DNA from 4 places in the Mesorhizobium sp. WSM3868 genome. Region 2 is predicted to be linked to each of the others. Evidence: riboswitches for the same ligand, from Rfam matches in the RefSeq annotation. Region 2 holds a riboswitch; each other region holds the start of a gene.
What was found. Region 2 has a riboswitch for cobalamin ahead of CK221_RS15475 (HoxN/HupN/NixA family nickel/cobalt transporter). Riboswitches for the same ligand answer to the same signal wherever they lie in the genome.
Positions count from the first base shown of each region.

Region 1: linked by a shared signal. The riboswitch ahead of CK221_RS16850 (CbtB domain-containing protein) and the one ahead of CK221_RS15475 (HoxN/HupN/NixA family nickel/cobalt transporter) in region 2 are both predicted to bind cobalamin.
Region 3: linked by a shared signal. The riboswitch ahead of bluB (5,6-dimethylbenzimidazole synthase) and the one ahead of CK221_RS15475 (HoxN/HupN/NixA family nickel/cobalt transporter) in region 2 are both predicted to bind cobalamin.
Region 4: linked by a shared signal. The riboswitch ahead of metE (5-methyltetrahydropteroyltriglutamate--homocysteine S-methyltransferase) and the one ahead of CK221_RS15475 (HoxN/HupN/NixA family nickel/cobalt transporter) in region 2 are both predicted to bind cobalamin.

Region 1 is NZ_NSGB01000009.1:188,021-191,479, forward strand. It holds gene cobO (cob(I)yrinic acid a,c-diamide adenosyltransferase) at 1-407, opposite strand, end outside; gene cobU (bifunctional adenosylcobinamide kinase/adenosylcobinamide-phosphate guanylyltransferase) at 409-930, opposite strand; gene CK221_RS16845 (CbtA family protein) at 923-1,720, opposite strand; gene CK221_RS16850 (CbtB domain-containing protein) at 1,737-1,916, opposite strand; cobalamin riboswitch at 1,953-2,151, opposite strand; gene CK221_RS16855 (gamma-glutamylcyclotransferase) at 2,222-2,908, opposite strand; gene CK221_RS16860 (aromatic ring-hydroxylating dioxygenase subunit alpha) at 3,049-3,459, shown strand, end outside.
Region 2 is NZ_NSGB01000008.1:149,766-153,224, forward strand. It holds gene CK221_RS15465 (hypothetical protein) at 529-1,254, shown strand; gene CK221_RS15470 (DOPA 4,5-dioxygenase family protein) at 1,499-1,906, shown strand; cobalamin riboswitch at 1,988-2,179, shown strand; gene CK221_RS15475 (HoxN/HupN/NixA family nickel/cobalt transporter) at 2,269-3,336, shown strand.
Region 3 is NZ_NSGB01000006.1:308,273-311,731, forward strand. It holds gene CK221_RS12995 (DUF2277 domain-containing protein) at 1-129, opposite strand, end outside; gene CK221_RS13000 (exodeoxyribonuclease VII small subunit) at 321-572, opposite strand; gene CK221_RS13005 (histone deacetylase family protein) at 576-1,502, opposite strand; cobalamin riboswitch at 1,617-1,795, shown strand; gene bluB (5,6-dimethylbenzimidazole synthase) at 1,838-2,575, shown strand; gene CK221_RS13015 (hypothetical protein) at 2,606-3,459, opposite strand, start outside.
Region 4 is NZ_NSGB01000001.1:661,938-665,396, reverse strand. It holds partial or broken gene metE (5-methyltetrahydropteroyltriglutamate--homocysteine S-methyltransferase) at 1-1,649, opposite strand, end outside; cobalamin riboswitch at 1,738-1,937, opposite strand; gene CK221_RS02980 (prolyl oligopeptidase family serine peptidase) at 2,369-3,459, opposite strand, start outside.

The DNA.
Region 1 (3,459 bases), on a different contig from region 2:
AGGCTGATTGACGGGTCGGCAATCAGCTCGAGCGCCCTCGCCCAGGCAGCCTCGGCGGCGGCAATGTCGCGCTTCAGGTCCTGCGTCTCCCAGGTGAAGCCCTCGCCCATCGCGTGCCAGACGACGCGATCGCCGAAAGCGGCGAAGGCATCCTTCTCGCCCGTGTGCCATTTGCCCTTGATGAATTGGATGACGCCGACGCGCTTGCCGTAGCCGAGCATCCTCAGCGCCAGGCCGAACGCAGCCGTGGTCTTGCCCTTGCCCGGCCCCGTGTTGACGATGAGCAGTCCCTTCTCGATCGTCTTGCCGGCCACCTCGGCATCCTGCACCGCCTTGCGCTTGGCCATCTTCGCGCGATGGCGCTCGGCATCCTTGTCGTCGATGATCGTGTCTTTGATCTCGCCCATGTCACTTCACCTTGAGCGGCAGCCCCGCCACCATAATCAGCACGCTGTCGGCGACAGCCGCGACCTGCTGGTTGAGCCGCCCTGCGGCGTCGCGGAACCGGCGCGCCAGCGCATTGTCCGGCACGATGCCGAGCCCGACTTCGTTGGAGACCACAAACCACGGTCCGCGCGGCTGCGAAAGCACATCCGTGAGCCGCCGGCACTCGGCCGCGATATCGTGGTCCGCCAGCATATGATTGCTCAGCCACAATGTCAGGCAATCGATCAGCACCGGCTGGTGATCGGGCAAAGCCCCGATCGCGCCGACCAAGTCGAGCGGCGCATCGACGGTGACCCAACTTTCGCCACGGCGCGAGCGATGCAGCGCGATGCGCTCGCGCATCTCCTCGTCATAGGCCTGCGCGGTTGCGATATAGGCCCAAGGCGACGGGCTTGCCGCCACCAGGCACTCGGCATGCGCGCTCTTGCCGGAGCGCGCACCGCCTAAGATGAAGGTCAGATGGCCCTCCGCGCGATCAGGCAAAGCTGTCGCGCAGGCTGGTCGATGTACCGGTGAAGCGCCCGCGCACCACACCGACGGCCGCACCGAGCACCAGCCAGAAGACCAGATCGGTGAGGGTCACCGCCACCACGAACTGATGGTGCAGCCCCTCGGGAATCGCCGTCTCGAAGCTGACGGGCTGCGGCGCGCCGACTACGTGCGGAGCGACGATCAGCACGACCGCCAGAATTGCCAAGGGCAGCGACTTGCGAAGGGCGATCAATCCAAGGCCGACCGCGGTTGCGGCCACCGTCGAAATCCACCAGATCTGGCGCGGCAGAAGTTCTGCCGCCGGCATGGCCGGCAGTTCCGGCGGCAGGCCGAGGCCGGGCGCGAGCGTGAAAACCGCAAAACCGGCAAGGCCCCAGAACGCGCCCTGGCGCCAGCTGCCGATGCCACCGGCGAATTCCGACACCGCGACCAGGATCAGCGCGAAGCCGATGCCGGTGACGATGTTGGCGACAACGTTGAAGGCGAAGCGCTCGAAGCCGTCGGCCGGAGCCCAGCCCTCGTCCTCGGTCGGAGCGGCCGCTTCCGTCGACGCAGGAACGGCGCTGCTCATCGCATTGCCCGCCGGTTCGGCCGAGCTCATGGCAGTGCTAGTTCCAGTGTTGGCGGCATGGTCGTGGTGATGACCGCCGCCCGCCTTTTCATAGACTTCCGCTTTGAGGATCAGCGGCACGGTCGCATAGGCCTGCATGCAGGCAAGCGCGATGCCCGCCACGAGCCCTGCGATCGCCGCGACGAACACGACGTTGCGAAACAGATTCATGATATCGGGGCCTTCGTCAGTGGCAGGGAAAAGCCATCGAGTGACGATAGTCGTGGGCAGCGTTGTGGACCGCATCGATGTGCGAGAAGCCGACAAAACCGACGACGAAAATGCCGAGCAGCGCGGCGAGAGCCAGCTGCATGATGCGCGACTGCGAGGAGACGGAGGCGCCGAGGGCGACGGAAGCGGTATTCATGTCTTGTCCTTTCGCCCTCCACCCGAGGGCATCGAAGTCAACTTTCCTGTCGCCGGCAGGTCTCCTGGCTCGCGGATTCGCACCCTTCCCCACCTTCCCGAGGACAAACCTCAGTGGTCTATGGAGAGGACTACCGCACACAGTTGCGGGGGCAGCCACGGCTTAGGGCAAAGACTCCACCCTCACCGCATTCCCTCTTGGCTCCAAAAACGGAACCGACGACGCCATCGACTATAGGCAGAATCGTCGCGACCGGCAAACCAAATTCCGTCACGCCGCAGCGTGATTGCGGCACCGGTTTCGGACTAAGATCCGGCGATCCGCTCGGCGACGAGCTGCTGCAATCGCCACAAATGGCGGTCGTGAATACCGCGCTGTTCGAGGTTCTTCACGGTGTTGTAGAGATAGTCGGCGCCTGAACCCCAGTGGCCGCACGAGGTCGCCAGCCTGTCGACCACCTCGTCTTCGTTGAGTGGGCCGGCATAGGTCGTGCCTTTGCGATTGATAACGAAGGCAAGCGCTCTCAACGGTCCCTTGTCGGTTGCGAGTTGCAGCAGGCGAGGTCGGTAGCTGGTCGGCTTCAGCGTCATCTCGCGGCGAAAAAGCCTGTCCAAGGCCTGCCGGCGGTCACCACCGTTCAGGCGGAAAGCAACGCCCTTGCATTGGCCGCCACGATCCAGCGCCATCATCAGGCCGGGGCTTTGCTTGGTGCCGCGCCAGCGCGTCATCTTCATGCAGAAGGAGCGATGCCAGCCGCGTGCCACGGCGACGCGCTCCTCGACATGCTCAATCTCGGGCTTCCAGATCAGCGAGCCGTAGCCGAACAGCCAGAGAGGCTCGGTTGCAGGTAGCTCGGCCTCGAATGCATCCAGCATGGCTTCATAGTCGCTGTCCACGAGATGCTCGGCATCCGGGTCGGGCCCCGGGTCATCGACCGCGCGAAAACAGCGGGCGACCAGTTCCACGGTCAGCGACATCGTTCTTGCAGGCATGCTTGCAATCCTGGGCAGCCGGCGGAACCGCAGGCGATTACGAAGTGACCTTAAGGGCAGCATCCGGAAGCGACAATGGCCGCGCAATTGACAACGGTCCTGCCCGGGTGTCGGCTGTCATCAGCCAAGGGGAGCCGCTCATGCAGCCAAATCCTAGGGAACACAGCCGCTACAATGGCCTCACCAGCCTCGAGCCGACATTGCCTGCAAGCGCCTATCGGGAAGCCGACGCTTACCGGCTCGATCTCGAAGCGATCTGGTATCGGAGCTGGCTCATGGTTTGCCGCGAAGCCGATCTCGCGGAACCTCTTGCCTTTCGAACCGCGCGTATCGGCTCGCAGGAGGTCGTCGTGCTGCGCGACGAGACCGGGAGCTTGCGCGCCTTCCACAACACCTGCCGGCATCGCGGCTCGCAGCTCTGCCAGGAAAGCGAAGGGCGGCTGAAGGCAAGGCTGCTCACCTGCCCCTACCACGCCTGGACCTATTCGCTGCGCGGCGATCTCGTCCGTATCCCATCGAAATCGCTGCCCGAAGGCTTCAACAAGGACAAT
Region 2 (3,459 bases):
TCCGGCAACCATGGATGCCATGCGCTGTCCTTGATAAGGGAAGACTGAATTGTCCACCATACACAATGTCGAGTGCGGCTTGCCGCTTTCCTCGCCGGCCAGGAAGTGGGGGAGAATTGGCCCGGCGAAGCGAGACGGGGCCACTCCGACGAGAGCCCGGCGTCGGCATCAGCAACCGGCGCTGGCACGGTGGTGTCCTTGTTCTGTTGAATTTTAGTTGAAACTAATTTGAAAGTTGCCCGTTAGCAGCGCGTAAGCGAGCTCAAACTTGCCCTGCTGTCGACAGCTAAGTTGAAAGGAGAAGTCCTAAGCCTTTTTCAGTGCTTGGCGTTGCCGAGACCGCTTTTCTATCATTCGTCTTTCGAGCGGCCTCCAGCCGCGCCGGTCACCGCCGAGGCCGATGCCTGGCAGGGCGAGAAGTCGCCATCGCTCGGCACGCATTCGCGCGACGAAGGCTTCGCAGACCGCTGTCGAGCGGACGCTCGATGAGGAGCCACACAAGGTTGGCCTTGGAACAAAGGTCTGGCCATGAAAAAATACCTAGCAGCCGCGCTGGCGATCGCCATCCCGATCGGGCCTGCCTCGGCGCTTGACGTCGGCGTCGGCGGCAAGGTCGGCGGCATCGGCGTGGGCGCCGGATTGGGCGCCGGTTCGCAAGGCGTGTCGGCGGGCGTGGGCGCCAGTGCCGACGGTGTCGGCGGCGCAAACGTCGGCGCATCGACTGGCGGCGGATCGCTCGGCGTCAATGCCGGCGGCAATCTGGGCAGCACCAGCACAGGCGTGTCGACAAGCGTGGGCGGCGCCGCCGCGGGCGACGATCCTTCCGCCGTCAGCGGATCGGCTGCCTCTGCGCAGAACCCGGCCGCGGTGCCGACAGCTCCTGCTTTGGCCAAGAGCGCGACGCAGACCATTGTGCTGCCTCCAGTGCTGAGGCCCTCCAGATCCGCCGGCGGCGACCTCCGGCGGGTCACCAAAGGCTATCGCATCGCGCCGCTGTCACCTCCGAAGGCGATACGGGGCACGCCGGCCGCCGTGGTGCGCGCCTGTCGCGCCGCGATCGCGGCGGCCGCCAAGCCCCTCGGCGCCGTGCGTGTTTACACGGTCAGCGCCGGCCCCTTGCGTCAACGCCGAAGCGGGCTCAACGCGCCGATCGAGGTGCGCATAGACTATGACAGGCGAGGCGGCATCGAAGTGAGGCAGGCGAAAGTCGGCTGCCGCCTAAATGCGAAGGGCGCGGTCACCGCGGTGATTTAGGCCAAAGGCACAACGGCCGTTGCCATCCTTCCTGCCGGTTGCAACCTCGGCGGTTTGGCAATTCCTCGCCCCCACAAGGTGGAAGGGAGAGGTGGCTCGGCGCAGCCGAGACGGAGCGGGGGAGCGCCATATCCGACAACCCTGCCGACCGCAGGCGCAGACCGCGGCCGGCTGCAGACAAGGCGCCCGCGCTTCGGCTAGAGTTCCGCCGGGCGCAAAAAAATCATCGAAGGGGAGCATCGCGATGAACGAAGTCAGGCCGATCGCCGAGATCGCCAGCTATCACGCCCATATCTACTACGGCGGGGAAGCCGAGCGGCAGCATGCCGAATGGCTGCGCCAGCGCATCGCAGAACGGTTCCGCGTGCGCCTGGGCAACTGGCGCGACGAGCCGGTCGGCCCGCACCAGCAAGCCATGTACCAGGTCTCCTTCGCCACCGAGATCTTTGCCACGCTGGTTCCTTGGCTGATGCTGAACCACGGCGGCCTAAGCATCCTCATCCATCCCAACACCACCAACCCCAAGCGCGACCACCTGATCGACCCGATGTGGATCGGCCGGGCGCTGCCGGTGAAGGGCGACGTGCTTGGCGAAGAAGACGAGGCGGAAGAGGCGCTGGAGGTGAATACCGAGCCGACGCTGGGGGTGTGAGGGGGGGCGCGGCGATCTCGTCACGATGGCGTGAGAGGCGGCTGGCCGTCGGAGTTGTTGATTGACTGGCCAATCGCGGTGTGGCGAATTCGCGCCGATGGTTCCCTTCGGGGATCAAAAGGGAACGCGGTGCGGAGAAATCCAAAGCCGTGGCTGCCCCCGCAACTGTAAGCGGCGTGCCGTTTTCACGATGCCACTGGCTGCATGGGCCGGGAAGGCGAAAGCGGCGGGAATCCGCGAGCCAGGAGACCTGCCATCACGGACGTCAAAGCAGAACATCGGACGGGGTGATCCGGTGTGCGCGCCTGGCCGGAGGGCGGGGCGAGTTCCCTGCGATGACAGGCAACGTCAAAGGCAGAACCATGCTGATCCAACTATCGAAAATGCTGAACAAAACCGCGCCGGACCTGAAGGCCAGGCTGATTACAATCTACAGCGCGCTCGCCATTTTCAACGTCGGGGCGTGGCTGTGGGCTTTCGTCGCCTTCCACGACAAGCCGACATTGCTTGGCGTCGCTCTCGTCATTTATGGCCTGGGCTTGCGCCACGCCGTCGACGCCGACCACATAGCGGCCATCGACAACGTCACGCGCAAGCTGATGCAGAACGGCAAACGGCCGGTCTCCGTCGGCTTCTTTTTCGCACTCGGCCATTCGACGATCGTCGTCATCGTCGCTGCGGCTATCGCGGCAGCAACGTCCCTGCTCGGCCGCTTCCAGAGCTTTCAGGAGATTGGCGGCACGATCAGTACCGGCGTTTCCGCACTCTTCCTGCTCGCCATCGCGGCGATGAACATCGTCATCTTCTTCTCGATCTACAGAAGCTATCGGCGGGTGCGGGCCGGTGGGGCGTTTGTCGAGGAGGACCTGGACCTGCTGCTCAACAATCGCGGCTTCCTGGCGCGCGTCTTCCGCCCGATGTTCCGGCTGGTGTCGCAGAGCTGGCACATGTTCCCACTTGGTTTCCTCTTCGGCCTTGGGTTCGACACCGCGACCGAAGTCGCCATGTTCGGCGTGTCCGCGGCACAAGCGGCCAAGGGCGTGCCGTTCGAAGCCATTCTGGTCTTCCCGGTGCTTTTCGCGGCCGGTATGTCACTGGTCGACACGACCGATGGTGTGATGATGCTCGGCGCCTATGAGTGGGCCTTCGTCAAGCCGATCCGCAAACTGTACTACAACATGACGATCACCCTGGTGTCGGTCCTTGTCGCAGTACTGATCGGCGGCATCGAGGCGCTCGGCCTGATCGGTGACAAGTTTGGTCTGTCGGGCGGCTTCTGGAACGGCGTCGGCACGCTCAACGACAATTTCAACAATCTGGGCTTCGCCATTATCGGCATCTTCATCGCCGCCTGGGCGATCTCCTACGTCGTCTACAAGGCCAAGGGGCTGGACGATGTGGAGATCGGATCCGCAGCAAAGAATTCATAAGCCGCCGGCCGCGGCTGGCTGCAGCAGGCCAGCCGCATCTCTCTGCCATCAGATCCCGGCGGCTGCCAGCCTGCCTCCTTAAAGCGCCTCGGCAACAGGAAGCCGATGACGGCAAAGGCGACG
Region 3 (3,459 bases), on a different contig from region 2:
ATGCTCGTTGCGCTTGGACGGCTTGGTCGCGCCGCTCAGCTTGCGCACGAACTGCAGCGCCGCGTCATGGACCTCGTCGTCGGTCGCCGGCGGATCGAAGTTGAACAGGGTCTTGATGTTTCGGCACATGCTTTAACTCCTTACCTGCTTTCTGCCCGAACCGGTCTGACATTGTGCACCGAGGTGTGTTGAGATTCAGGTCAGACCAAGCCGAAAATGGCGGGTTCCGAGAACCGGACCAGAGCGTACTTGAAGCACCTGAGCACCGGAACCGCAGAAAGCCGCGTTTGCAGGCGGCCTCACCTGAATATCAATACACCTCACTCGGCGTCGAGCGGCTCCGTTCCAACCGGCTTGCCGTCGCGCGAGAGCCTGATCTTCTCGACCTTGTCCTCGGCGGCCTTGAGCAAGCGGTCGCAATGAGCCTTCAGCGCCTCGCCGCGCTCGTAGATCTTGATCGACTGGTCGAGCGGAACGTCGCCGCGCTCCAGATCATCGACGATCTTCTCCAGCGCGTCGAGCGCCTGTTCGAAGCTCATCGCCTTGACGTCTTGGTTAGCTTCATCAGCCATCATTCATCCCTTCATCAGCCGCCCGACATGGGCGGCGACCGAAAATGCCAATCCTTGCAGATCGTAACCGCCCTCCAGCAGGCTGACGAGCCGGTTGCCGCTGTGGCGCCCGGCGCGCTCCATCAGCTGGCCGGTCGCCCAGTCGAAATCATCCTCGGTCAGGTTGATCGCGGCCAGCGGATCGCGATGGTGCGCATCGAAACCGGCGGAAATGATGATCAGATCCGGCTGGAAGGTGTCGATCGACGGCAGCACGCGCGACAGGAAGGCGTCGCGGAACGTGTCGCTGCCGGTGCTCGGCGCAAGCGGCGCGTTGACGATGTTGCCGGCGCCGGTCTCGCTCTTGGCACCGGTGCCCGGATAAAGCGGCATCTGGTGGGTCGAGCAATAGAGCACCGACGGATCGTCCCAGAAAATGTCCTGCGTGCCGTTGCCGTGATGCACATCCCAATCGACGATGGCGACGCGCTCGGCCAGATGCTTCTCCTGCGCATAACGGGCGGCGATCGCCGCGGTGTTGAACAGGCAAAAGCCCATCGCGGTCGCTTTTTCGGCGTGATGGCCGGGCGGACGCGCGGCAACGAAGACATTGGCGGCACGGCCCTCGAACACATCGTCGACTGCGGCGTTGGCCGCGCCGATCGCCGTCACCGCCGCCTGCCAGCTTTTCGGGCTGGCGCTGGTGTCGGCATCGATCGAGACGATCCCCGTCTCAGGAATCGCAGCGCGGACACGGCCGACGAAATCCTCCGGATGCGCGTAAAGGATCGTCGCCTCGTCGCCTTCCGGCGCCTCGACGCGGTCGAGGGCCGAAAAAGCCTCGTCGTCGAGCACGCGCTCGATGGCGCGCAAACGGTCGGGCCGCTCGGGGTGGCCGGGCGGCGTGAGGTGTTCCAGGAATACCGGATGAGTGTAAAGACGAGTGGTCATGGCGCCTAATCTAGGCACCTGTCGCACGGATAGCCATGTTTCAGCGCCGAATGATTGGGGAAATCGCGCCCAATCGTGTCGCTGGCGGCATTGGCCCGGCTTCGGCTTCGCGATAAGGTCGCGTCGCTGCCTGGTGCCCGCAACGCGGGAGAATCGGGAACACGGTTGAAATCCGTGGCGTGCCCAACGCTGTGAGGGGGACCGCGCCGGCAAACGCCACTGTCCCAGACGGGAAGGCGCCGGATGCGGGTCGATCCCGAGCCAGAAGACCGGCCCGGCAGACATGGTCATCCGCATGGTCAGGCGGAGGACTGCTTATCGCAAGGGGACAAGCGATGCAGGCACGAACAGCCGCCGCCGGCGGCGATGACTTTGACCAATTGGCGCGCGACGCCGTCTACCGAGCCATGTTCACCCGGCGCGACGTGCGCAGCCATTTCCTTGCCGACGATCTCGACGACAGCGTTTTGGCGCGGCTGCTCACCGCGGCACACCACGCGCCGTCGGTCGGCTACATGCAGCCCTGGAACTTCATCATCATCCGGGACGCCACAAGGCGGCGGCAGGTGCGCGACCTGTTTTTGGCCGCGCGCGAACAGGAACTGCCGGCGATCGAGGTGGAGCGGCGGGCGCTCTACCGCAAGCTGAAGCTCGAGGGCATCTGCGAAAGCGCGCTCAACCTGTGCATCACCTGCGACCGCCAGCGCTCGAAGAACTCGCCGCTCGGGCGCTGGCACAATCCGGAGATGGACCTCTACAGCACCGTCTGCGCGGTGCAGAATTTCTGGCTCGCGGCGCGGGCGGAAGGCGTCGGGGTCGGCTGGGTGAGCATCATCGAGCCCGAAGCACTGAAGCGACTGCTGTCGATCCCCGAGCACGTCACGCCGATCGCCTATCTCTGCGTCGGCCGCGTCTCGGAATTCGCGCCGAGGCCCGACCTCGAAGCGCATGGCTGGGGCAAGCGCCTGCCGCTGCCCGAGCTGGTGATGAGCGAGACCTTTTGCGGCGCCGGCGAGGCGCCGCTCAAATCGGCGATCGCTCGCCTTGGATCCCGTGAAGGGGCGAAGCCGTGATCAGGCGGCCTTCGTGGCCGGGGCTGCTGCTCAAGCGGTCCTTGGCGAATCCCAGCGCGAGCCGCCGAAGGGGCTGAGCGCCTTGTCGCGCAGCTCCCTGAACTTGGACGAGGCTTCGGCCAGGCGCCGGTCCCATTCCGGATTGGGGACCTGGCCCTCGATGGTGGCGAAGTAGACCTGCATCAGCGAAGCGATGGCGAAGGGCTCGATGAAAGCCGCCTTGAAGGCCCAGGCGAAGACGATGGCCAACACGAAGGCCCAGCCGGCAAGCTGGCCCGGCATGGCCCAGAGGATCGCGGCGGCGGGCGCCAGCATCAAAAGGAAGATGACGAAGGAAACACCCCACATGATCACCGCCAGCCAGACGGCGTTCTTGACCATCAACTTGCCGTTCTGCGCATAGAGCACGACGCCTTGCCTGGCGGTCTCGAAAGGCGAGTTGGAATTGGTGCGGATGTTGTAGCCGAGGATGATCTCGTCGACATAGGTCAGCGACAGGCGGATGACGGTGTTGATGAAGCTCACCAGACCGCTCAAGCCTGGAATGGGTAGGAACGCAGCAATGCCGCCGATCAGCCCGGTGATGGCGCGGATGGCGCCTTTCACCAGCTGGTCGACGACGAAAAGGATGTTGGCCTCGGCGAAGCGCTTCGTCACCACTTCGCGCGCATAGGCGATCTGGCCCTGGCCGTCGGGAACGTCCTGCCCGTCGATCAGATGGACCATGACGGCGATATGGCCTGCCTTGAGCACATAGAGAATGTATTCGCGGATCCAGTAGACGGCGATCGAGACCACGCCGAAGCCGACCACCCCACCCCACAAGGCAAAGGACATCGGCCCGTCCGGATCGGTCGAGATGTGGCCGACGCCGTAACCGACGC
Region 4 (3,459 bases), on a different contig from region 2:
AATGATGATCGGGGGTCGCACAAAGCGCGAGCCATAGCTCTGCACCCACCCGTGTTGCGTGAAGGCGAAGCCGCAGAGCTGCTCGGCGAAATATTGCACCATATCGTTGCGCTCGAATTCGCCGTGGACCAGCACGTCGAGTCCAATCTCTTCTTGCCAGCGAACGGCGGCTCTTATCTCTTTCTTCAGGAACGCTTCATAGTCGATGTAACTCAGCTGGCCTTTGGCATGAGCTGCCCGCGCCTTGCGAATCTCGGCTGTTTGCGGGAAGGAGCCGATCGTCGTGGTGGGGAGGAGGGCAAACCAAATGCGTCGGCCTGAAGCTTGGAGCGGACGGGAAATGCGCTCTTCCGACGCGTCATGCCGACCTTGATGCTGGCGATCCGGCCTTCGACCAGCGGATCATGCACCTTCGCGGATGTCGCGCGAACGGCGGCAGCCTCAGCCGACGCCTCCAGTTCGGCGGCAACTGCGTCCCGGCCTTCGGCCAGGGCACGGGCGAGCACGACCAGCTCGTCGGTCTTTTGCGTTGCGAAGGCGAGCCACGACCTTACATCCGCATCGAGTGCCGTCTCCATGTCCAGGTCGATCGGCACATGCAGCATCGAGCAGGACGGGGCAATCTCCACCCGCTCCAGCGGCCAATCGGCGACGATCGACTTGATACGGTCAAGTACGGCAGGCAGGTTCGCGCGCCAGACGTTGCGGCCGTCGATCAGCCCGAGCGAGAGCACAAGTTCCTTCCGCGCGAGCCGGCCGATGGCGTCCAACTGCTCTGGAGCGCGCACGAGATCCACGTGCAGTCCCGCCACGGGCAGAGAAATTGCGGTCTCGAGATTGTCTCCCAGCGATCCGAAATAGGTAGCGACCATGATCTTCAACTCGGGTGCTGCTTTCGACAGCCGGGAGTAGGCGAATTGGAGCGCATCCCGTTCGTTGGGAATCAGATCGAGCACGAGCGCCGGCTCATCGATCTGCACCCAATCGGCTCCCGCGAGCTTTAGCCTCTGCAGGAGCACCTCGTAGACAGGCAGCAGCCGTGGCAGGAGCGCGATAGGGTTGAAACCTTTCTCAGATGACTTCGCCAACTTGAGAAAGGTAACCGGTCCAAGCAGGACCGGGCGAGTGTGGATGCCGAGCGCCTTGGCCTCGAGGAAATGATCGACCGGTTTCGCCGACGAGAGGGAAAAGCTCTGATCGTCCGTGAGTTCCGGCACTATGTAATGATAGTTGGTGTCGAACCATTTGGTCATTTCCATCGCGGCAAGGCCATGCCGACTGGCCGCATGCTCGTCACCGGCATGTCCACGATCCGCGGCCTGACCTTGGTTGCCGCGCGCCATGGCGAAATAGATATCGAGTGGGACCTCGCCGCCAGTCCAGGCGTATCGTGCCGGCACGGCGCCGACCATGGCGACTGTGTCGAGCACATGGTCATAAAGTGAGAAATCGGTTGACGGGATTTTCGACACGCCGCGATCGTGCTGCTCCCTCCAGCTAGCGGCACGCAGCGTCTTCGCCGTCGCGAGCAGGTCGGCAGCGGGAGAATTTCCGGACCAGTAGTTTTCAAGCGCGAATTTCAGTTCCCGCCGTCGACCGATACGCGGCACGCCGAGCGTTGCTACAGCAATTCGTTGAGAGACAGTCATGCCATACCCCGATGGTTGGGGCGGGGGACAAGGAACGCGGGTTAGGCGGCACGAAGCCGAGCTACCGCGACCACCGGACACCCCGCCCGTGGACGTTGTTCGTCGTGGCAGGTCTCCTGGCTCGCGGGTCAAAGCCTGTGCCCGTCTTCCCGAGGCCGTTCGCCTCAGTGACATCAATGGGCTTGGCTCGCCGCTAACAGTTGCGGGGGCAGCGCCGGCATCGCACGGCTTCCCTCTTAGCTCCGCTACGGCAGTGCCGCGCGGAGAACCATGACATGCGCACAATCACAGCAGCTTCGCTGCTTGTCAATACCATATAACGAGATGTTTATGTGATTATGCGAAAAGCGCCTTGCGCTGGTCGGTCTTTCGTCCGAATATGCCCCCGAGCCGGGCAGGCGGAACTGCCCAAAGCTTGGCTCGCAGATCGGTGTCGTAGACGGGCGCGAGCAATAAGGGGGAGGTGGAGGGGGAAGACGCGCAGGGGGATTTTGGAAACGCGACAGCCTGCTGTGCCAGCAGCACCAGGACGACGGCCGCTGCTACTCCCCGCGACACGTTCATTCGCTTTGTTGCCATGATATTTTTCCTTGCTCTTCAGAATTGTAGTCTGTGGTGTGAAGTGCTCCGTCGATTGATTGAGATCGACAAGGCGCTAGCGCGCATTGTGCAAACTGTACTCGCACGGTTTGTACCTTGTCCCAGTCCTCGACCTGTACTCACTCATCGGAAGTTCGCCCTTGTCGAGCTCCGGGTCCTTTATGAAAGCCATCGGCATGCCACCCGATCGCGCTGCGAAGAAAACCGATACCGAGGCTGATGAATGCGGCTCGCTCCCGATTGTCCTTGCCGTAGCCGTGCCCGCCCGCGCTGGGCTCGTAGAAGTAAGCGGGATAGCCAAGGGCCTGCAGCTTTGCCGCCATCTTGCGCGCATGGCCCGGGTGGACGCGGTCGTCGCGTCTCATGGTGGCGAGCAGGATAGGCGGATAGGGCTGTCCCGACGACGCGGCGTGATAGGCCGAGATTTCACTCAGGAAAGCCCAATCGTCAGCCTTGTCGGGATCGCCATATTCGTCGATCCAACTCGCGCCTGCCAGAAGCTTGGTGTAGCGGCGCATGTCGACAAGCGGAACCGTGCAGAACAGCGCGCCGAAACGCTCAGGATAGCGGGTAAGCATGTTGGCGATCAGCAGGCCGCCATTTGAGCCGCCCTGGGCGGCAATCCGCCTCGGCAGCGTGATGCCCCTTCGCACGAGATCGGCGGCAACGGCGGCGAAATCGTCATGGGCGAGACGCTTGCCCTCCCTGCGCCCGGCTTCGTGCCAGCAGGTGCCGAACTCGCCGCCGCCGCGGATGTTGGCCACCACACACGTGCCGCCGCGCTCGAGCCACAGCTTGCCGAGGGTGGAGTTGTAGGAGGGCAGGAGCGATATGCCGAACCCGCCATAGGCGGTAAGGTGAACTGGGGCATCTCCGTTCCCGTTTGGTGGACCGACCTGCGTATAGGGGATCATCTCACCATCGATCGAGACTGCCTCGTGGCGTGTGATCACCAGTGCGGATGCGTCGAAATTCTCCGGGCTGCGCTTCAGAATTGCTGAAGCGCTGAGAGGCGGCGCGGCCTTGAGATCGAACAGCAAAAGCTGCGGCGGCGTGATCGGATCCTGAACGCAAACCAGGACCTCCCCATTGGTCTCGTGATCTGCCGCATCGAGTGACCAGAGGTGAACAGTCCCTTGCGACGGCAAGGCGTCCAGGGCTCGGCGTGTCCATTCCTGCGGGCCTGGGGTGAACACCTCGAATCTCGGAG